Teredinibacter turnerae T7901: one gene and its partners. The protein of the gene in region 1 interacts with the protein of each later gene in a pairwise test. Links are inferred from orthologs where the notes say so. Each region holds a gene or a part of one and is shown on either strand. Other genes may lie near its edges. The genes, in order: TERTU_RS16990, ftsA and TERTU_RS11630.

Region 1 (7,263 bases):
ACTTAACGGTGGTTTTCAGGTTTTTGATTTGCCATGGGCCAGTGTCCTGCTGCACCAGCGTGGTTTGCAGGTCCTTGAACGCCAGTTGCCGCCAGGCCACCTGGCGCTTGGCGAGGCTCTCCACCAGACTGAGTTCCATGGAGGCTTCGCGAATTCGGAAGATGGGTTGATCGTCGAGGCTATCGACAGAGACATCGATCAAATCGACTTTAGGGCGCAGCCCTGCCCAGGTCGCAGCAAGTTCGCCAATATGAATTTTTACGCCTAATTGATCGCCAATCAGACGGCTGATGTCATCGCGATAGTCATTTAACAGAGGAAAGGCTTCTCGCCCCAATTGCACCAGAACAGCTGTGGCGATTACCAGGGTAAAGAGCGTGCCCCAGAACCGCTTAACCAGGCGACGCATTGTTCTTCTGCTAACAAATACCACGTGTGACTTTCTCTAGTGTTGACCGGGCAACCTTAAACCAAAACGATGTCGTACTGTTCCTGGTTGTACAGGGATTCCACTTGAAACTGAATAGGCCGGTTGATAAACGCTTCGAGATCCGCGACGCTGTCCGATTCCTGGTCGAGTAACCTGTCAATTACCGGCTGCGAAACCAGCACCAGGAAACGCTCATTGTCGTACGCCCTCGCTTCGCGCAGTATTTCGCGAAAAATTTCGTAACAAATGGTTTCTGCCGACTTTAACGTGCCGCGCCCAGCGCATACCGGGCATGGCTCACACAACATTTGGCCGAGCGACTCGCGGGTACGCTTGCGGGTCATTTCCACCAGCCCCAGCTCCGACACCCGCGTAATACTGGTTTTTGCGCGGTCTTTCTCCAGGCTTTTCTCCAGCGTGCGGTGTACCTGGCGCTTGTGCTCCACATCCCGCATATCGATAAAATCAATGATGATAATACCGCCCAGGTTGCGCAACCGCAGCTGCCGCGCTATCGCCGTCGAGGCTTCCAGATTGGTTTTAAAAATCGTTTCCTCAAGGTTGCGGTGGCCGACGAAAGCCCCGGTATTCACATCGATGGTGGTCATCGCCTCGGTTTGCTCAATAATCAAATAACCGCCGGATTTCAGCACCACTTTTTTGTCCAGTGCGCGCTGAATTTCATCTTCAACACCGTACAAGTCAAACAGCGGTCGCTCACCGGGGTAATGCTCAATACGTCCACCAATTTCGGGCGCATAGTGCTTGGCAAACTTTTCCATTTTGGCGAAGCTCTCGCGCGAGTCGATCCGCACCTTTTCAATATTGGACCGCATCAGGTCGCGAATAGTGCGCATATAAAGCGGAAGATCTTCGTAAATTATGGCTGGTGCACGGGATTTTGCGATGGTATCGGCGAGATCGTGCCACAGGCGGAACACAAACGGGATGTCCGCTCGCAAATCCTCCTCGCTCGCGCCCTCGGCTACAGTGCGGATGATAAAACCACCGCCTTTGTATTCTTCCTCGTATTCGGCAGCGAGCTTTTCGACAATAGCCCGCAACCGATCGCGCTCGGTATCGTCTTCTATTCTATTCGAGACACCGATGTGGTGGCTGTTTGGCATATAAACGAGGTAACGCGCTGATACAGAGAGATGGGTACTCAATCGAGCACCCTTAGTGCTGATAGGGTCTTTGATCACTTGCACCAGAATATCCTGGCCTTCGCGTAAAAAATCGCGAATATCGGCTTCTGCGTGACCGCGTTCATCACCGTTCTTCGCTGGATCGACCGCGATATCCGAGACATGGATAAAGCCGGCACGCGCCTGCCCTATATCCACAAACGCTGCTTGCATACCCGGCAGTACCCGCACCACCCGACCTTTGTAGATGTTCCCCACAAAACCTTTGGTGCGGGCGCGCTCGATATAAACTTCTTGTAAAACGCCATTCTCCACCAACGCCGCCCGGGTTTCGGTGGGGCCAAAATTAACCAGTATTTCTTCACTCATTGGGGCGATTATTTCTCCGACGCATTCCACACGGGAAGGCGAAATAACTGCAGAAGTTGACTGGTTTCAAATAAGGGAAGCCCCACCACAGCGGAGTAACTGCCACGAATTTCCTCCACAAAAACGCCGCCAAATCCCTGAATTCCGTAACCACCAGCCTTGTCCTGCGGCTCGCCGGAGTTCCAATAGCGCTCTGCCTCTGCGGATGAAACAGTGCGGAATCGCACATCCGTCTCACTGCACAAGGTTTTCTGTTCGGTACCGCGACAAATACTGACCGCTGTCATGACCTGGTGGGTCTGGCCCGACAAACTAGTGAGCATGTTAATCGCTTGCGTTTTATTCGCGGGCTTTTCCAAAACCGTCGAATCCAGCACGACAATCGTGTCGGCACCCAGCACCGGCGCATCCGGTTTGAGCAGGGATCCGGCTCTGGCCTTGTCGGCGGCGAGGCGGGTTACATAATCCAGAGGAGTTTCATCAGGCGCGCGTTCTTCCGGAACATCGACGTCGATAATCGAAAACGCGACGCCAATCTGCGTTAACAGTTCACGGCGGCGCGGCGATTTCGAAGCCAAATATAAAATTTCGGAGGGTGTCACCTGCGCTCCTGAAACAAAGAAACCAGTTAAAGGATCGCAGTGTAGCATTTACCAGCCAGCAAGGGGCCGCTCACTGCGTGCGGTACAAATGACGAATACGGAGAAAAAAGAACACGACCAGGGGCCAACACAGGGCTGTCATTAAGGTCGGGAGCACCAGATAGTGGGCCGGCGTCCGATAACCGGCAATTCCCTGTACCCAGTTGACCACCACTTGATGCACCCCCACTAGAATAAAAACCCAGAGCGACTGATGCCAAACGGAATAGCTGCGGATGCGCTGATAGGACATGAGACATATGTAAGCGATGATAGTGAGCGCCATCGCATGGCCGCCCCAGACACCCAGTTCGACAACATCTTGCAGCAAACCCACCAGGAAACCAAAGGTCATCCCCAGCTGTTCAGGGCTGTTCATTACCCAGAAGATCACCAACAAACAGAGCAGTTCGGGGCGTAAATACGAGAAATCCTGGGTGAGTGGCAACACCGCAAACACTAACCCGAACGCGATGCTCAAGCCCAGAAAAAGTGCGTAATTACGTTGCTTCGGCGTCGCCATAGCCTAGTTTGCCGCCTGCTCGGTGTTGTCGGCGGGGGGCTGATCGAACACCAGCAACACATGACGACTGCGATTCATTTCGGCCATAGGACGAGCAATTACGCGAGCAAAGGGCTTGCCTGGGTCGATAACCACCTGCTCAACTTTAGCCACCGGATACCCCACAGGAAAGCGCTGGCCCAAGCCCGAACTCACCAGCAGATCGCCTTCCTGGATATCCACCGTGCTGGATACATGGCGTATCACCAGTTCATAGAGATTGCCGACACCCTCAGCGATAAGTCGCACACCGTTACGATTAATTTGCACCGGCAGCGCGTGGGTAGTGTCGGTAATTAAGAGCACCTCACTACTGTGCTCACCCACGGTGACAACCTGCCCCATGAGACCGTTGGCATCAACCATTGCCTGGCCCACATAGACACCCTCTTCTGCGCCGCGATTAACAATAACCTTGTGCACAGTAGGGTCCGGTGCAACACCGATCAACTCTGCGATAATCACGCGGTCTTGCAACATATCGGTGGAGTTAAGCAATTGTCGCAGACGAACATTTTCTGCGGAAAGAGAAGCGAGCAACTGAACCTTGCGCCGCAACACAAGCAGCTCAGTGCGCAAGGCTTCGTTTTCGTGCTCGAGACGCGAGCGCGACATCAGCCGGGTATCCGCCCAATCGCTGGCTTTCGCCGGCAAATCGGAAACCCAGTAGAAAGGTGCCGAAATATCAGCACCGTGCTTTTTCAGGGAGTCGAACCAGTCGGTATAGAGGTAGGTGAAGGCAATCGCGAGCGAGAGAGCGGTGAGTAAAACCACTCTCACATTAAGGGAAGGACCTTGGCGAAACAGGGGCTTGATGTTGGAACCTCCGCCAGCGCACAGCGGCTAGAGTAAATTAATAAAGTGAACCCAGCGTGTGCTGATCCATCAATTCCATCGCCTTACCACCACCGCGCGCCACGCAGGTAAGCGGGTCTTCGGCAACCACCACTGGCAACCCGGTTTCCTCACTTAGCAGGCGGTCCAGATCGCGTAACAGCGCGCCGCCACCGGTTAACACCATCCCGGACTCAGCAATATCAGAGGCGAGCTCGGGCGGCGACTGCTCAAGCGCACTTTTTACGGATTGCACGATTCCAGACAGCGGCTCCTGCAGTGCTTCAAGGACTTCATCACTGTTAAGAGAAAAACTTTTCGGAACACCTTCCGCGAGATTGCGCCCGCGCACATCTATTTCCAGTACTTCACTGCCCGCGTAGGCGCAGCCAATCTCTTTCTTGATACGTTCAGCAGTCGCGTCGCCGATAACGCTGCCGTATTTGCGGCGCACATAATTGACAATCGCTTCGTCAAATCGATCGCCGCCGATGCGGACCGAGTCGGACAGCACCACACCATTTAACGAGATAATTGCAATTTCCGTGGTACCGCCGCCAATATCGACCACCATGGAACCAGTCGCTTCATCAACACTTAAACCCGCGCCAATTGCCGCAGCCATTGGCTCCTCAATCAGGCGCACTTCACGTGCACCTGCACCCAGTGCCGATTCGCGAATTGCGCGTTTTTCAACTTCGGTAGAAAGGCAGGGCACACACACCAACACTCGCGGGCTCGGTTGAAACCAGCTGTTTTCGTGCACTTTTTTGATGAAGTGTTGCAGCATTTTCTCGGTCACCTGGAAATCGGCAATGACGCCGTCTTTGAGTGGCCGAATAGCGGTAATGTTTCCAGGGGTACGGCCCAGCATGCGTTTTGCCGCCATGCCGACTGCCTCTACTGATTTTTGTCCGTTTTGATTGCGAATCGCAACAACCGAAGGCTCGTTTAATACGATGCCCCGTTCGCGAACATAAATCAGCGTATTCGCCGTACCTAAATCAATGGAGAGATCGTTAGAAAAGAGACCGCGTAAACGCTTGAACATATTTTTGGAGACCTTATTCTCGAAAGCTGCCTTACCTGAGCATAGGCTGTAAAGCACAAGCCCGTGTATTTTAGAAAGTCTAGTTATAGCAGCAATAAATGCACGCACTCTATCAATGCCGGGGATTTTGGGCAAGGCACAAATATGGTAACGTAGCGCGTTTATAAAAACCGCGATTTGGAGCCTCGAGTGAATCCATCCGATATTGAAAAACTGGCTCATCTGGCCCGCCTGGAAATCAGTGCGGAAACCATCGAGCAAACTGCTAAGAGCATTACCGAAGTGCTCGCACTGGTCGATCAACTGAGCTCAGTAAATACCGACGGCGTGGTACCCATGGCTCACCCATTGGATGCCGTCCAGCGTTTACGTGCCGACGATGTAAATGAAACCAACCAGCGCGACGCCTTTCAACAAATTGCACCGGCAACAGAAGATGGCCTTTACCTGGTACCCAAGGTTATTGACTAACTGATCTGTCGCACCGGCAATCGCTCTTTTTCACGATAAGCACCAAATTCACCAGGAACCCGCAATGCACAACCTGACCATTGCTGAAATTTCCCGCAAGCTCCAGGCGAAGGAATTTTCCAGCGAGGAAATCACCCGCTATTTTCTCGATCGCATCAAACAGCAGGACCCAACGTACAACTGCTACGTCACTGTTACTGAAGAACTTGCCATGGCGCAGGCGAAAGCTGCCGACGCACGCCTGGCGGCTGGCAATGCGCCCACTATGTGCGGCGTGCCCTTCGCACACAAAGACATTTTCTGCACCAATGGCGTTAAGACCACGTGCGGCTCGAAAATGCTCGATAATTTTGTGCCGCCTTACAACGCAACCGTTGTAGAAAACTACATTAATGAAGGCGCCGTGATGCTCGGCAAGACCAACATGGACGAATTTGCCATGGGGTCATCGAACGAAACCAGTTATTTCGGCCCGGTTAAAAACCCGTGGGACACCAACTGTGTACCCGGCGGCTCCTCCGGCGGATCAGCCGCTGCGGTGGCAGCGCGCATGGCGCCTGGCGCGACAGCAACGGATACCGGTGGCTCCATTCGCCAGCCTGCAGCACTGTGCGGCATCACCGGCATCAAGCCCACCTACGGGCGCGTTTCCCGCTGGGGCATGATCGCGTTTGCCTCCAGTCTGGACCAGGCCGGGGTAATGGCCCGCAGCGCTGAGGACGCGGCAATTATGCTGAACGTCATGGCCGGCTACGACAATAAAGACTCCACCTGTATCGACGAACCGGTACCCGATTACATTGCCAATCTCGGCGATTCGCTGGCAGGCGTGACCATTGGTGTGCCCAAAGAATATTTTGAGGTGGGCCTCAACCCGGGTACCGAAGCCCGCGTTCAGGATGCAATCAAGCAGTACGAAACAGCCGGCGCCAAGATTAAATCGATTTCGCTGCCGCACTCACACCTCGCAGTTCCCGCTTATTATGTGATTGCACCCGCCGAATGTTCTGCCAACCTGTCGCGTTTTGATGGTGTGCGTTATGGTCACCGCTGCGACGACCCGAAAGATTTAATGGATCTTTACAAGCGCTCGCGCGGGGAAGGATTTGGTGAAGAAGTGAAGCGTCGTATTCTGGTCGGCACCTACTGCCTGTCCGCCGGTTACTACGATGCCTACTACGGTAAATCGCAGCAGGTGCGCCGTCTGATCAAACAGGACTTTGTCGATGCATTTAAAGAGGTCGACGTGATTATGGGGCCAACCGCTCCGTCACCCGCATTTGCGTTCGGCTCCAAAGGCGACGATCCCGTGGCCATGTACCTGGAAGATATTTACACCATCGCCACCAACCTGGCGGGGCTGCCCGGTATGAGCGTGCCCTGCGGCCTGGTCGACAACAAGCCTGTCGGCCTGCAACTGATCGGCAATTTCTTTGCAGAGAGCAAACTGCTGAATCTCGCCCATCAATTCCAGCTGGCAACGGACTTTCACACCCTTGCCCCCAGTTCCCTCGCCTAAGGAGTACAGATTATGGAATGGGAAACAATTATCGGGCTGGAAGTACACGTACAACTGGCCACCAACACCAAAATATTCTCCGGCTCCAGCACCGCGTTCGGCGCTGAACCCAATACTCAGGCCTGTGCCATCGACCTGGCCATGCCGGGCACATTGCCCACGCCAAACGCCGAAGCCTTCCGCTTCGCCACTATGTTTGGCCTGGCCGTGAACGCTGAAATTGGCAAGCGCTCGGTGT
Region 2 (7,149 bases), 830 kb from region 1 along the record:
TGACGAAATTCGAACGCTTCAGTGTCGGCAGTGCCGGTCATTCCGGCAAGCTTGTCGTAGATACGGAAATAGTTCTGAAAGGTGGTGGATGCCATGGTTTGGCTTTCCGCCTGAATCGCCACACCTTCTTTCGCCTCAATAGCCTGATGCAAACCTTCAGACAGCCGGCGACCCGGCATGGTGCGGCCGGTATGTTCGTCAATCAGCACCACCTGCCCGTTTTGAACGATGTATTCCACGTTTTTGTGGTACAGGTGATGCGCACGCAAACCGGACAAAATGTGGTGCAGCAAGCTCAGGTTGGATGCGTGGTACAAGCTGTCGTTTTCACCGAGCAAACCATTTTTTATCAGTAACTCTTCCACCAGTTGATGACCGTCTTCGGTAAGCTCAATTGAGCGCATTTTTTCATCAATAGTGAAGTGGCCCAGCTCAGTCGGCTCTTCGCCTTCCGGCGCCTCCGGTTGGCGTTTTAATGAAGGAATCAGCTTGTTTATCGCCTGATAAAGTACTGAGCTATCTTCGGCCGCACCGGAAATAATAAGAGGCGTACGCGCCTCATCGATCAGGATCGAGTCCACCTCGTCAACAACAGCGTATGCCAGTGGTCGCTGCATACGATCTTCTTTCCGCAGCGCCATATTATCGCGCAGATAATCAAAACCGTATTCGTTGTTGGTTCCGTAAGTAATATCTGCTGCGTAGGCCTCGCGTTTTTCGGCGGGGTCTTGCATGGACACGATAGATCCCACTGTCATTCCCAGTGCCTCATACACCGGCCTCATCCAGTTCGCATCGCGTCTCGCCAAATAATCGTTCACCGTAACGATATGAACACCTTTACCAGGAATACCGTTGAGGTACGCGGCCAAAGTGGCGACCAGCGTCTTACCCTCACCGGTTTTCATCTCTGCGATCCTGCCCTCGTGTAGCGTAATGCCGCCAATCAACTGCACGTCAAAATGACGCATGCCCATTGCGCGTTTACTCGCCTCCCGCGCGGCGGCGAAAGCCTCAGGCAGTAATTGGTCTAGCGATTCGCCATTATTAAAACGCTCGCGAAACTCGGCCGTCTTCGCCTTTAATTGGGTGTCGTCCAACGGTTCAAATTCGGGTTCCAGCGCGTTAATTTTACGCACCAATTTACCCATTCTTTTCAACTCACGATCGTTTTTCGAGCCAAATACGGCCCGGAAGAGTTTGCCTATCATAGAAAATCCAACTATTGGAGGGGCATGCGCCCTACGTATTTATCTAATAAATATGAAGTGTTTTGAGCAGGCGTAAACGCCGGAGAGAAGAAGAAAACTTAACGACTGGCCCGATGAATATAGGTTGCCGGGTCGACGGTACGACCATTTTTGTAGACTTCGAAATGAACATGAGGGCCCGTGGAGCGGCCGCTTGAGCCCATTAGCGCGACAACCTGGCCCTTCTTGATTACGTCGCCAACCTTAACCAGGTTTTCCTTACAGTGCGCATAACGGGTGGAAAAGCCATTACCGTGGTTAACCTCCACCATCTGGCCATAACCGTAACGCTCGCCAGACCAGGTAACCACGCCGGATGCCACAGCAATGATATCCGAACCTTCTTTGCCGGCGAAATCAACACCCGCATGCCAGGCAATTCGCCCAGTGAACGGGTCACTGCGACGACCATAGCGTGACGACATCCAGCCTTTTTTAATAGGTCTGCCAGCGAGAAAGACATCGTTCTGCAGCTTGCGCTTGGCAAGGAGAGCTTCGAGCGTATCCAACTGCTGCTGCCGGTCTTCTATCTGAGCACCCAGTTGCTCCAGTGCTTCCTGGAAATCTGGCGCTGCGTAGGTCGTCTCGTCGATATCCTGCTCTGGCCCGCCACGCGCGGGCGATCGACCAAAATCGAACTCGCCGGTATCGAGCTTGGCCATAGTGGTCAGTCGCTCACCGAGAGCATCCAGCCGCACCAGGCGCGCCTGAAGTTCTGCTACGCGGAGTGTCAACGCGGCGAGCTTGCGCTCGGAATCCTGTTTAGCCCGCTCTACTTGCGACTGTTGCTCCACCAGGGTTTCTTCCCAGGCTTCGGTAGATTCTGCGGTGAGGATATCGGACGAATTCGAGCTGAGGTGTTGTGACACAGCCAAAGTCACAGCGCCCACAGGTATACCCACCATACAGGCGGATAACAGGGCACGAGTCCACCCGCCCAGCGTAAAGCTGCGGGTGCTGCCGTGACGTTTACTGACGACGATTATCTTCATTAATCTTTTGGCGCAATAACTCTGCACAACCCTCAAGCTAATTCAGCCGGACCAAACTTTAATCAAGCTGCCTGCCTGAATAGTTGCTCACTTCCGCCCCGGCTGCAAGTTGAGGATTGCCAGCTCTGGCTATTTGTGACGAAACGGCCGAACTATGGCATATTCAGCCACAAAATTCCAACTTAACTTTATAAGGAACTGGAGCGATAGCCCGACTATTGGCATAAGTCAGGCTGTCGTGTTAGACCGCCAATAATGGCTTAATGTAGGAGATTGGAGCGGTTTCTTCCTCGTCGAAGGTTACCAGCTCCCAGGCGTCTTCTCGCTTCATGAGCTCGCGCAACACCTGATTATTCAGACCATGGCCGCTTTTGTAGGCCCGGTATTCACCGATTAAGCTGGTACCAAGCAGATACAGATCACCGATGGCATCGAGCACCTTATGTTTGACGAACTCGTCGTCGTAACGCAAGCCGTCCTCGTTCATGATGCGGTATTTATCAACCACGACCGCGTTGTCCAGACTTCCGCCTTTCACCAGGCCTTTCGAGCGCAGGTACTCGATCTCATGCATGAAACCGAAGGTGCGTGCACGGGATATTTCTTTGACGAATGACGTACTCGAAAAATCGATAGTCGCGTCAAGTTTACGCCCCTTAAATACCGGGTGATCGAAATCGATGCCAAAAGAGACCTTAAAGCCGTTGAACGGATAAAAAGCGGCCTCTTTTTCGCCGTCTTTCACCACAACTTTCTTCTTGATTCGGATGAATTTCTTGGGCGCATTCTGCTCTTGGATACCCGCCGACTGAATCAGAAAAACAAACGGCCCGGCGCTACCATCCATAATGGGCACTTCGTCAGCACTCACCTCAACAATGGCGTTATCGATACCCAGACCCGCCATTGCGGACATGAGGTGCTCTACCGTTGAAACTCGCACATCGCCGTTGACCAGAGTGGTAGAAAGCGTGGTATCACCAACGTTTTCCGCGTGAGCGGGAATATCGACTGCAGGGCTGAGATCCACGCGACGAAATACGATGCCCGCATCAATTGGGGCTGGGCGCAAGGTCAGGTAAACCTTTTGGCCGGTGTGCAGGCCTACGCCGGTTGCTCGGATTTCATTCTTCAACGTACGTTGTTTGATCATTCATGCAGTCTCAAAAAGGGGCTCGAAAGCGGCGCGCATCATAGCAGAGTGCTGACCGCAAAACCAAATGTTCTGTGCATTTTTTGCCCACACGCAACGCTGAACTACTAAAGGTCGTTATTAAACGAATTTACTAAGTCGCATGTGGTTCAAAATACTGGCTCACATGATCCTTGATCGGTTCGCAAACGCCTAATTTCAAGTAAAAAATTGCGTACAAGTTCAAATTTACAGACGAGAGATGGGGCTAAAAGTTCCCATTTACCCGTGAGATACCGGAGCAGGAAGGCGTACATCCATGTGCTATGTCCAGAGCGGCAAGTTGAGGGGGAAACTCAAAACGCCTTCCCTCTGGAATCTTCTGCTCCATCTCCGTCTGCAAAACGGGTGAGCGTGCGGGGTTAGCGCACACTCTAATTAAGCGCAGCGCTTAGTTAGTCGACCTGACGTCGCAAAAACGCAGGAATGTCCAGGTATTCCAGGTTTTTATCTGCCTCTTCGAGCTGTGCAACTGCAGCAGCAGAGCTTGCAGCCGTTTTGGTGTTACGAATTACCGTTGGCTTATCGAGCGCAGAATAGTTTGGACGGCCGTCCGCTGTGCGAGTGTTGTCCACTACCTTTGCAGGCGTAGGCTTTTCTGCTCTCACTTCAGCACCCAGACCAGTTGCGACCACCGTTACCCGCAGTTCGTTGTTCATTTCTGGATCGATCACAGTACCTACCACAACAGTCGCGTCGTGAGAGGCAAACTCTTCGATGGTATCGCCAACTTCCGTAAACTCGCCCAGGCTCAGATCCATACCTGCGGTGATGTTCACCAGGATACCGCGCGCACCCTGTAAATTAATATCTTCAAGCAGGGGACTGCGGATGGCCGCTTCAGCAGCTTCGCGAGCGCGGTTTTCACCCGCTGCGGTTCCGCTTCCCATCATCGCCATACCCATCTCTGACATCACTGTTCGCACATCAGCGAAATCAACGTTGATCATGCCAGGGCGAATAATCAAATCTGCAATCCCCTGAACAGCGCCCAGCAGTACATCATTCGCAGCTTTGAACGCGTCAAGTAATGTTGTGGCCTTACCGAGCACCGCCAATAACTTCTCGTTAGGAATAGTGATCAAAGAATCCACGCGATCCTGAAGCTGCTTGATCCCCTCATCGGCAATCTTCATGCGCTTGCGACCTTCAAATGGAAAAGGCTTGGTAACAATTGCCACGGTGAGGATACCCAACTCTTTGGCGATCTCTGCAACCACAGGCGCACCACCAGTTCCAGTACCACCACCCATACCGGCGGTGATAAACACCATATCTGCACCTTGCAGCACTTCTGTAATACGCTCACGATCTTCCATCGCAGCCTGTCGACCGATATCCGGATTTGCGCCAGCGCCCAACCCTTTGGTAATACCGTGGCCTAACTGCAGCACAGTTCGCGCATCAACATCTTTGAGCGCCTGAGCATCAGTATTTGCACAGATAAACTCAACACCGTCTACGGCATTGGAAATCATGTGCTTGACTGCGTTTCCGCCGCCACCACCCACACCAACAACTTTAATTACTGCGTTTTGCGGAATGCTATCAACTAATTCAAACATAAGAGTTCCCCTCTTTTCCCCTTTTGACTAAAACACTCAGTAGCATAGCTCTGCCACTAAAGATTCTTGTTAAACCAGGACTTCATGCGGCTAAAAAAGCTCGCGCGAGGCTCCTGGCTGAATACAGACTCTCCCGATTGCTGCATACCGTATAGCAACAGCCCAACGCCAGTTGAATAAATCGGGTTATCTACAATATCTTTTAAACCTTTAATATTGGTGGGTGCACCAAGTCGAACCGGCATATGGAAAATTTCCTCTGCCAGTTCAACAACCCCTTCCATTTTCGACGTGCCGCCGGTCAACACAATGCCAGCGGCGACCAAATCTTCGAAACCACTGCGACGCAGCTCTGCTTGCACGAGAGTAAACAATTCGTCGTACCGTGGCTCCACGACTTCCGCCAGCGCCTGCCGCGATAAATTCCTCGCAGGGCGATCACCCACACTGGGTACTTTTATTGTTTCCTCGGCGCCGGTCAGCTTGGCCAATGCGCACGCATATTTAATTTTGATTTCTTCCGCGTGTTGCGTCGGAGTGCGCAGCGCCATAGCAATATCATTCGTCACCTGGTCACCGGCGATAGGAATCACACCTGTGTGACGAATTGCACCCTCAGTAAAAATCGCAATATCTGTAGTGCCACCGCCAATATCAACCAGGCAAACACCTAATTCTTTTTCATCATCGGTCAACACCGAGTAGCTGGAAGCCAGCTGCTCCAGAATGACGTCCTCAACCTCCAACCCACAACGACGGATACATTTCTCAATATTTTGGGCAGCGTTGACAGCGCAGGTAACCAGGTGAACCTTAGCTTCAAGGCGCACCCCGGACATCCCCAGAGGTTCTTTTACACCTTCCTGGTCATCGATCAAATATTCCTGCGGCAATATATGAAGTATTTTTTGATCCGCAGGAATGGCCACTGCCTGCGCAGCATCGATGACCCGATCCAGATCCTGAGGAAATACCTCACGATCTTTTATCGCGACTATGCCGTGTGAGTTCAGGCTGCGAATATGGCTACCGGCAATTCCAACATATACAGAATGTATTTCGCAGCCAGCCATGAGTTCCGCCTCTTCGACTGCTCGTTGAATCGATTGCACGGTAGACTCGATATTGACGACCACACCTTTTTTCATGCCCACAGATTTATGTGAGCCTATACCGACGACCGCAAGATCACCTTCGGGCGAAATTTCTCCGACAATGGCAACGACTTTGGATGTCCCTATATCCAAGCCGACAATCATACGTCCACTATTTGCATGCGCCATTTATTTACCCGCCCTAAGCTGACTCATTCGTTCCAACGCAACATTCATTATCGACTCGCTTGTAATTGTGGCACATCTGGTTTTGGTTTCCAGGAAACGGCCATTCCGTGATCATAACGCATATCCACTCGAGCCAACTGATCCTTTTTCTCTTCTAAATTGTTCTGATATACCAGTAAAAAATTATTAAGTTTTTCAAGCACGTCATATTGACCAATAATTATTTCCACATTATCCGTCAGATAAATTCGCCATGAAAGTGTTTCATCGACTTGTATGCCCATCAAGCCAAAACCTGATGCCGATAAAATTTCGGCGGTTGCCAAATATGTTTGCGCGATTTCGTTGCTTTTAGATCGTGGGCCATAAAACACCGGCAACCCTGCCAATGTGGAGTTGTTCTCTACGTCGATCAATCGCCCCTGAGCATTAATAAATCCTTCTCTGCCCCATCGCGCAATGGGTTTTTGCTCCTGGATGGAAATTTCCAGCCTGTCCGGCCAGATCCTGCGAACATTTGCAGTTTGTACCCAGGGCTCAGCCTCTAACGCAGCCCTCATAGACCGCAAGTCGAGGTCAACGAAATCACCGTTCATCTGCTTTACAACCACCTGCTGCAGATAATCTTTAGTTAAGTGACTAAACTCGCCTTTCATTGAAATACTGGACACAGGCCGATTAACCATAGTTTGTATTTTGTGCAGGCCTTTAGACCAATTCACACCAAAAACCAGCACGCCAAGAAACGCAAGCATCACCAAAAAACGCAACGGCCAAAAAAAAGCACGCCAGTTTCGCGGTTCCTTGCTAGGCCGCACACGCGACTTTGAACTCGCGCCTCTTGTTGCAGCCTTAGCCCGTCCACCT
Region 3 (7,092 bases), 1.3 Mb from region 1 along the record:
TGTGCGTCGATGATAACGTTAGCAGACTCATCAATTGCGGCGCGCTGTTCTTCGCTGAGTGTTTCACCTGGCGCTACTTCAGCAGCCATCGCCAATTGCTGATAGAGGTCGGACGCCTGCTCGGCCTTACCCTGCTTGTGATCCTGCCAGCTATTCCAGCCAAGATATCCACCTAACGCAAGAATGATGGGCAGCACCACAGACACCCAGTTTTCATTCCACCAACGCTTGATTGCTTCAACCTGTTCTTCTTCAGATAGATGATCAGCCACCTTTCTACTCCTAAACGAATATTTGATTTATTTGTTGTTGTTGGATGGTTTGTTGCGGCTCATCTGAGCGCAGGTATTTCACAGTTACTTCTCCGGCGGACGCTTCGTCTTCCCCCAAAATGAGCACGACATCAGCCCCCGAACGTTCGGCTTTTTTCATCTGGCTCTTAAAACTTCCAGCGCCAGTATTCATTTGCACCCGCAGGTGCGGAGCTTGCTCACGTAATTGTTCAGTCAAGGCAAAGGCTTCTGGAATCACATTACCCAGAGCCAGCAGATAGACATCAGCTGCGCGAGAAATATCCTTTGGAAACGCATTCAGCTCCTGAACCAAGAGCACCAACCGCTCCAGCCCCATGGCAAACCCGACCGCAGGTGTGTTCTGACCGCCCAATTGTGCCACAAGACCGTCGTAACGCCCGCCCGCGCACACCGTACCCTGCGCCCCTAGGCGGTTAGTCACCCATTCAAAAACGGTGCGACTGTAATAGTCGAGGCCGCGTACCAGGCGAGTATTAACCGTAAACTTTACGCCAGCGGCCGTGAGATAGCGCTGTAGCAGCGCGAAGTGCTCGCGGGATTCGTCATCCAGAAAGTCTGCCAGGTCGGGGGCATCGGCAAGCAATGCCTGGGTATCGGCATCTTTACTGTCGAGAATACGCAAAGGATTGGTGGCGAGCCGACGCTGACTGTCTTCATCCAGTTTGGCTTCGTTAGCACTCAAAAAATCCACGAGCGCGGCGCGAAAATTGGCGCGTGCCTCATTGGTCCCCAGACTGTTAATCTGTAGCTCGACCGCATCATCAATGCCGAGGGTTTTCCACAGACGAGCAGTCATGATGAGCAATTCCGCGTCCGCATCTGCACTGGCGATACCGTAGGCTTCGACACCTATCTGGTGAAACTGGCGCAAGCGGCCTTTTTGTGGTTTCTCGTAGCGAAACATAGGCCCCATATACCAAAGCTTTTGCGCAATGGTGCCTCTGTTATACAGCAGCTGATGCTGTTCGCATGCGCGAACACAGCTAGCTGTGCCTTCCGGGCGCAGCGTCACACTCTCGTCGTTACGATCCAAAAATGTGTACATTTCCTTTTCAACGATATCAGTCACTTCACCGATTGATCGCTTAAAGAGTTCGGTGGCTTCCAGAATAGGGAAACGAATTTCCTGAAACCCGTATCCCTGAACCACATCAGTAATCGTTGCTTCCAGATACTGCCAATAGGGTGAATCTGCGGGGAGCAGATCATTCATGCCTTTTACGGCTTGCAGTTTTTTCAAGTTATAGCTCTCAACTCACACAGGCCAGCCGCGGAATAACCTGGCTGGCCCATTGTATTTTTCGTTTATTTCCGTTACGAACTGACAGTAAAACGCAGTGTTTTACGGTTGGACACGGGATTGATGTCTACAGGAGCACCGTTAAGCTCTATCGCCACAGCACGTGCGTTGCCCAACATCACACTAAACGGGCTCTCGCCAAAAAGCTGCAGATTATCCCCTTTCGTCTGAAGTTGCGCAAACACTACCTTGCCAGTGGCGTCGGTCACCTGTAACCAACAATCATCGTTAAACGTGAAGTTGAGACGATCCTGGCTGGGCGTGGCATCGGTGGAATCAGGGGTCACTTGTGACTCGGCCTCTAATGCAGGCTCCTGCGTCGCCACCACCGGAGCCAGATCAGCTTCTGGCAGATCCAGCAGCACAGGAATTTCCTGCACGCTGGTGTCGCCATCAAAATCGCCACGGTCTTCAGTATCTGCCGAATCTATCGGGGGCGCGCCCTTCTCGTCGTTCGGAAGTTCGCCAATATTCGATGCAGCCTCGACCGTCCCGGCTTCGTTATCGCCAGGCCCCACGTCTTCGATAAAGTAAACAGCAATTGCCCAGGCCGCGATCAGGAATACAACAACAGGAATAACCGGGAGCCGACGTTTCGTGCCGCTTTTTTTTGCGCGCGGTTTGGGCGCGGTGGCGTTGGCTGCGGTTTCCGTAAATGACTGTGCTGGTGCAACATTACTTCGCATTTGTTCCGGCAAAGCACCAACGAACTCGCTCGCATCAAGTTTCAACAAACTCGCATATTTGCGTACATAGCCATTGAGAAATGTTTTCGCACCTATCCGATCGTAGGTGTCGTCCTCAAGATCTTGGAGTTTCCACTCAGGAATCAACGTTTGCTCAGCGATTTTGCTAAGCGGCAAACCTGCTTCAAGCCGCACAATACGCAATGCAGCGCCAGGTTTACCCTCAGCCAGGCTTGCGCGATAGTCGGTAGTTCTCTCTTCCCCAGTCATGAATGCACTTCTTTCTCAAACTATTACTTTGTTTAATTGGACGCCGGCTATTGTCCCATGAGCCTTTTGTACTCCAAATATTCCTTTGAGTAAGGGTACAGATTTTTAAGGGCCAAAACGTAGCTGGCCTCTTTATCTTTGTTACCGAAAATGCGCTCTAATCGTATACCGAGCCACAAACTGCGCGGATTCTGCCGAGCAGAGCTGTCGAACTGCGCCAGAAACCGCGCTGCTTTGGTGTAGTCGCGGGAGGCAAACGCCATATCCGCAAGTTCCAACGCAGCTTCCGCCTGACGGGGATCAAGATTTAACGCATGTGCGAATGCGCCCTCGGCGCGCTCCTTGTTACCCAGCAGCAAAGCCATGCGGCCAACATTCACCAGGGCATCGGTACGCCGAGGATAATTGAAGTCCGACGACGCTGCCTCGAAATAGGTGTAGGCCTCTTCGTAGCGTTTTTGCTCTACTAAAAAGCGTGCGTAACTGAACTGAATGCTGGCAAGGGAAAAGTCCACACGGCTGCGCAGCGCCTTGTTAAACTTTTTATCCGCCTCTTCCGCTTCGCCATTCAGCTGGTGGATCATCGCCAACCCCAGATAACCCTCGGCAGATTTTGGGTCCATCTCCAGCGCTTTAGTAAACGAACGCTGCGCACCTTCGCGGTTGTTTTGCTGCAGGTAAGACATTCCTAGCTTTACGTTGGCTTCCACTGCCTGTTGCTTGTTCACTCTGCGCTCCGGGTTTTCCATCGTGGTAACACACCCGCCGAGGCACAGGATCAAAACGACATATGTCACCCTTTTAACCAGCGTCAGCACAGGTTGGCTGACACGGCTCACAAACAGGGAATTGCCAGGCATAGCCCAATATCTCCGCACTTTATTGTTGTTTATTGCACCATTTTCACAGGAATGATGTCGTTTCCTGTAGCGAGTAAAGCGGCCTGATCCAGCTTGTAACGCTGACTGCGCTTAGTCCTGTCGTTAACCTGACCTGCCAGCTGACCACAGGCTGCGTCAATGTCGTCGCCGCGCGTGGTGCGCACCGTTGCGGTATAACCCGCATCAATCAATATCTGCTGAAAACGGCGCAACGCGTTATTACTCACCTTTTTATAGTTAGATAACCCGAACGGGTTAAAAGGTATGAGGTTAATTTTAACCGGCACATCTTTCAACAGTTCGACCAATTCATGCGCGTGTTCTATGCGGTCGTTCACTTGATCGATTAATGTGTATTCGATGGTAATTTTACGGTGCGCATCCGGAAGCCCTTCAATATAGCGCTTGGCAGAAGCAAGCAATTGCGCAATCGGGTATTTTTTGTTGATCGGTACCAACTGGTTTCGCAGCTCATCGTTCGGCGCGTGCAGGGAAATTGCCAGGCATGCATCGGTGTATTTGCCCAGTCGATCCAGCTGCGGCACCACACCCGATGTACTCAACGTAACGCGACGCTTGGATATGCCGTAGCAGTTGTCATGCATCATCAGGTGCATTGCTTCAACGACGTTCTCGAAGTTGAGCAACGGCTCGCCCATGCCCATGAGTACCACGTTAGTGACTTTTCGGTCTCCTCGTGCCCCGCCCTCTTGGAGCTGGCCAAAGGATTTCGCCGCGATCCAGACTTGCCCGATGATTTCATCAGACGTGAGATCGCGGTTAAAACCTTGTTTGCCCGTTGCACAGAAGCTGCAATCCAGGGAGCAACCGACCTGAGACGACACACACAGGGTGCCGCGCTCACCATCCGGAATAAATACCGTTTCGATCGCGTTGCCGCCACCCACGCGTATAAGAAACTTGCGCGTGCCGTCGGTAGAGTCCCACTGCTCTATCACTTCAGGAATGCGCACTTCCGCGATGTCGGCTAAACGCTCACGGAGCGCCTTGCTGATATTGGTCATTTGCGCGAAATCGGTAACACCCAGCTGATGCACCCATTTCAACACCTGAGTTGCGCGAAACTTCTTCTCGCCCAGAGATTCAAAAAACGCTTCCAGACGCCCTTGAGACATACCGAGAAGGTTTACCTTGGCCGCATCGCCAACGATTTCAACAGCGTCAACTGCGCTCACATCTGAACTCACTAATCAATCAACCTCAAGTTAACGGGAGAAAATTTCCGCCGCATCAAAAAAGTACGCTATCTCCCTTGCTGCCGATTCAGTACTGTCGGAACCATGGACAGCATTTTCGCTCAGAGAATCCGCAAAATCTTTACGAATGGTACCTTCTGCAGCATTTTCCGGATTGGTGGCACCCATAATTTCACGGTTGAGTGCCACGGCATTTTCACCTTCCAGCACCTGAATAAGAACCGGCCCGCTGGTCATAAACTCCACCAGCTCTCCAAAAAACGGTCGCGCTTTGTGCTCCTCGTAGAAGCCACCGGCACGGTCATCGTCTAATTGAGTCATTTTAGCGGCCACAATCTTCAGGCCGGCTTTCTCAAAACGACTATAAATATCACCAATCACGTTTTTCTTTACAGCATTCGGCTTAACAATCGACAATGTTTTTTCAATAGCCATCAACAATATACTCCTTGCTCTGGTCCATATTCTTTGGGGGTTAGCGCTGCGGATCGGGCGGCACGCCTAAGCGGCCCCATACCGTTGCGCATGCAAATCGCAAAACAGGCGATTATACGTGGATTGCGATCAAAAAAGCAGCCAACGTGCCAAGTATCTTTCGCGATACATTTTTCTTCTTGAGTGAACCCAGGGTATATGGCTAGAGTCTCATCTTCTAAACCCAACACAGTGCCAGCCCATTTATGCCATACATCGCAGGACGCCTCCTCAAAATCACCTTAGCTATCATTGCCTTTGTCCTCCTTTGTGCATTAGCACTTGCCCTATTCCTGCTTAGCAGCAACGCAAATTTTTTAAAACCAAAGCTGGAGAAAGCTCTGGCGGAGCAAGGGGTTTTCACCGAAATTCTTGGCGACCTCAACTGGTCTGTGTACCCCGTAGCCGGGGTAAAATCCGGCGAAATCCAGCTCTTTCCTTCCGCAGCACGTGTAGATACCGAAAAACTCGCCAGCATCGACAGCTTTAATCTGCAGCTCGATCTCCTAGCGCTTATCAGAGAGCGAGAATTACGCATCAATGCCGTCTTTGTTCAACACCCTAAAGTGGACCTCCATATTGGCAAAAACGGCGAGAGTAACTGGCAACCAGTACTCGATGCTTTCGCTCGCGACTCAGACACAGACACAGACACAGAGGGTGGTGAACCTGCCAAGCGTGCGCCAGCGGAGCCAGAAAAGGCCAGCGACAACTCGAACGCAAGCGATACTCAAATCGCAATAGAACGGATTAAGATCAGCGACTTCGAGCTCAGCTATACCAACGCTGTCAACAACAGCAACATTAAGTTGCGACAAACCGATGTACAGCTTGATGCGGTCAACCTCAATGGCCAGCCAATGCAAATTGCACTTAACAGCGAGCTGACATTTGCGCCCTATCCACCGATTCGAATCGGGTTTGAATCGACAATCACACAAACTGGCGCGGGCGCGATTACGTTTGCGTCCACGCGCCTATCTGCTATGGCTACAGAAGAAGCGGATGCGCGTATAAACGGAAATATTTCGGTGGTTACATCACCAGCACTAAAGGCAGAAGCAACCATACAACTCGACGAGCTGAACCCAGCCGCCTGGTTGAAATGGATGGAAGTGGCGCTTCCTGAGATGAGCAACTCCAGCGCGCTCACCAAATTCGCAGCCAATGCCAACATCCAATACCGGGGCGACCAGTTAGAGGTTGCGGTTCTATCCGCAACTCTGGACAAAACCAAGCTGGATGCAAAAGGCACTGTATCCTTGCAACCCGAGCTTCCGCCTAAGCTGCAACTTACGCTGGCGGTCGATCAACTGAATCTCGACCATTATTTACCCCCAGTCCCGCAGCCAGATGAGATCGCCCCAACACCACCAGCGAATGCAGCACCGGAATCCGCAGATAACTCGCCGCTCAACCTGGACGCACTAAACAGCATCATTGGGGTTCTCAATCTACGCACGCAAAAAGTGACATTTCTTGAGCAGAATCTCACCAATTTAGACAGCGAGTTAACATTGAAACCTGGAGTTACGACTGTCACCGTGAAAAAAGGCTCTCTATATGAGGGAACCCTCTCCGGCACCGCCAAACTGAAACACGCGAACACGAACAACCAGTTGACGTCGGAGTTTTCGATGAGCGGTTTGGACGTAGGTTTGGCACTTTCATCGCTAGGCCTATACGACCAATTGAAAGGCACGATGAACATCCAGATAAATGGCGAAACGCAAGGTGGAAGCGCCGCGGCACTCACCGAGGGCTTTAGCGCACACCTGACCGCTCAGTCGGAACTGATGAAGTTTGAAGCGGTAAACCTGGAACAAGTGTACTGTGATGCGATAAGTAAGCTGGATAACAGCAGAACCGATAAAACCTGGGAGCCCTATACCAGCATTTCGGCTTTAACAGCAAATATCGATTACACGAGCGCAGGTATTACTATAAACA

The links.
Region 2: the proteins of TERTU_RS16990 (region 1) and ftsA interact in binary tests that used the Escherichia coli proteins (3 or more experiments, as listed by UniProt). The link is inferred for Teredinibacter turnerae T7901 from one-to-one orthologs.
Region 3: the proteins of TERTU_RS16990 (region 1) and TERTU_RS11630 interact in binary tests that used the Escherichia coli proteins (3 or more experiments, as listed by UniProt). The link is inferred for Teredinibacter turnerae T7901 from one-to-one orthologs.

The regions. Positions count from the first base shown.
Region 1 is NC_012997.1:4,227,347-4,234,609, forward strand. What follows is about bases 3,020-5,969. They hold TERTU_RS16990 (rod shape-determining protein), read right to left. Parts: upstream 5,036-5,969; coding sequence 4,004-5,035; downstream 3,020-4,003. Other genes in these bases: mreD (rod shape-determining protein MreD), read right to left, coding at 3,020-3,111; mreC (rod shape-determining protein MreC), read right to left, coding at 3,115-3,957; gatC (Asp-tRNA(Asn)/Glu-tRNA(Gln) amidotransferase subunit GatC), read left to right, coding at 5,225-5,506; gatA (Asp-tRNA(Asn)/Glu-tRNA(Gln) amidotransferase subunit GatA), read left to right, coding at 5,571-5,969. Outside these bases: TERTU_RS16965 (YhdP family phospholipid transporter), read right to left, coding at 1-409; rng (ribonuclease G), read right to left, coding at 466-1,947; TERTU_RS16975 (Maf family protein), read right to left, coding at 1,956-2,549; more of mreD, read right to left, coding at 2,620-3,019; more of gatA, read left to right, coding at 5,970-7,025; Asp-tRNA(Asn)/Glu-tRNA(Gln) amidotransferase subunit GatB, read left to right, coding at 7,038-7,263. UniProt on the Escherichia coli protein: Forms membrane-associated dynamic filaments that are essential for cell shape determination. Acts by regulating cell wall synthesis and cell elongation, and thus cell shape.
Region 2 is NC_012997.1:3,396,219-3,403,367, forward strand. What follows is about bases 4,170-7,005. They hold ftsA (cell division protein FtsA), read right to left. Parts: upstream 6,283-7,005; coding sequence 5,056-6,282; downstream 4,170-5,055. Other genes in these bases: ftsZ (cell division protein FtsZ), read right to left, coding at 4,170-4,999; TERTU_RS13490 (cell division protein FtsQ/DivIB), read right to left, coding at 6,330-7,005. Outside these bases: preprotein translocase subunit SecA, read right to left, coding at 1-1,211; TERTU_RS13470 (M23 family metallopeptidase), read right to left, coding at 1,310-2,242; lpxC (UDP-3-O-acyl-N-acetylglucosamine deacetylase), read right to left, coding at 2,484-3,395; more of ftsZ, read right to left, coding at 3,830-4,169; more of TERTU_RS13490, read right to left, coding at 7,006-7,149. UniProt on the Escherichia coli protein: Essential cell division protein that assists in the assembly of the Z ring. May serve as the principal membrane anchor for the Z ring.
Region 3 is NC_012997.1:2,903,822-2,910,913, forward strand. What follows is about bases 600-3,378. They hold TERTU_RS11630 (RodZ domain-containing protein), read right to left. Parts: upstream 2,571-3,378; coding sequence 1,629-2,570; downstream 600-1,628. Other genes in these bases: hisS (histidine--tRNA ligase), read right to left, coding at 600-1,554; pilW (type IV pilus biogenesis/stability protein PilW), read right to left, coding at 2,618-3,378. Outside these bases: TERTU_RS11620 (YfgM family protein), read right to left, coding at 1-272; more of hisS, read right to left, coding at 283-599; more of pilW, read right to left, coding at 3,379-3,430; dual-specificity RNA methyltransferase RlmN, read right to left, coding at 3,460-4,659; ndk (nucleoside-diphosphate kinase), read right to left, coding at 4,678-5,103; TERTU_RS11650 (AsmA family protein), read left to right, coding at 5,349-7,092.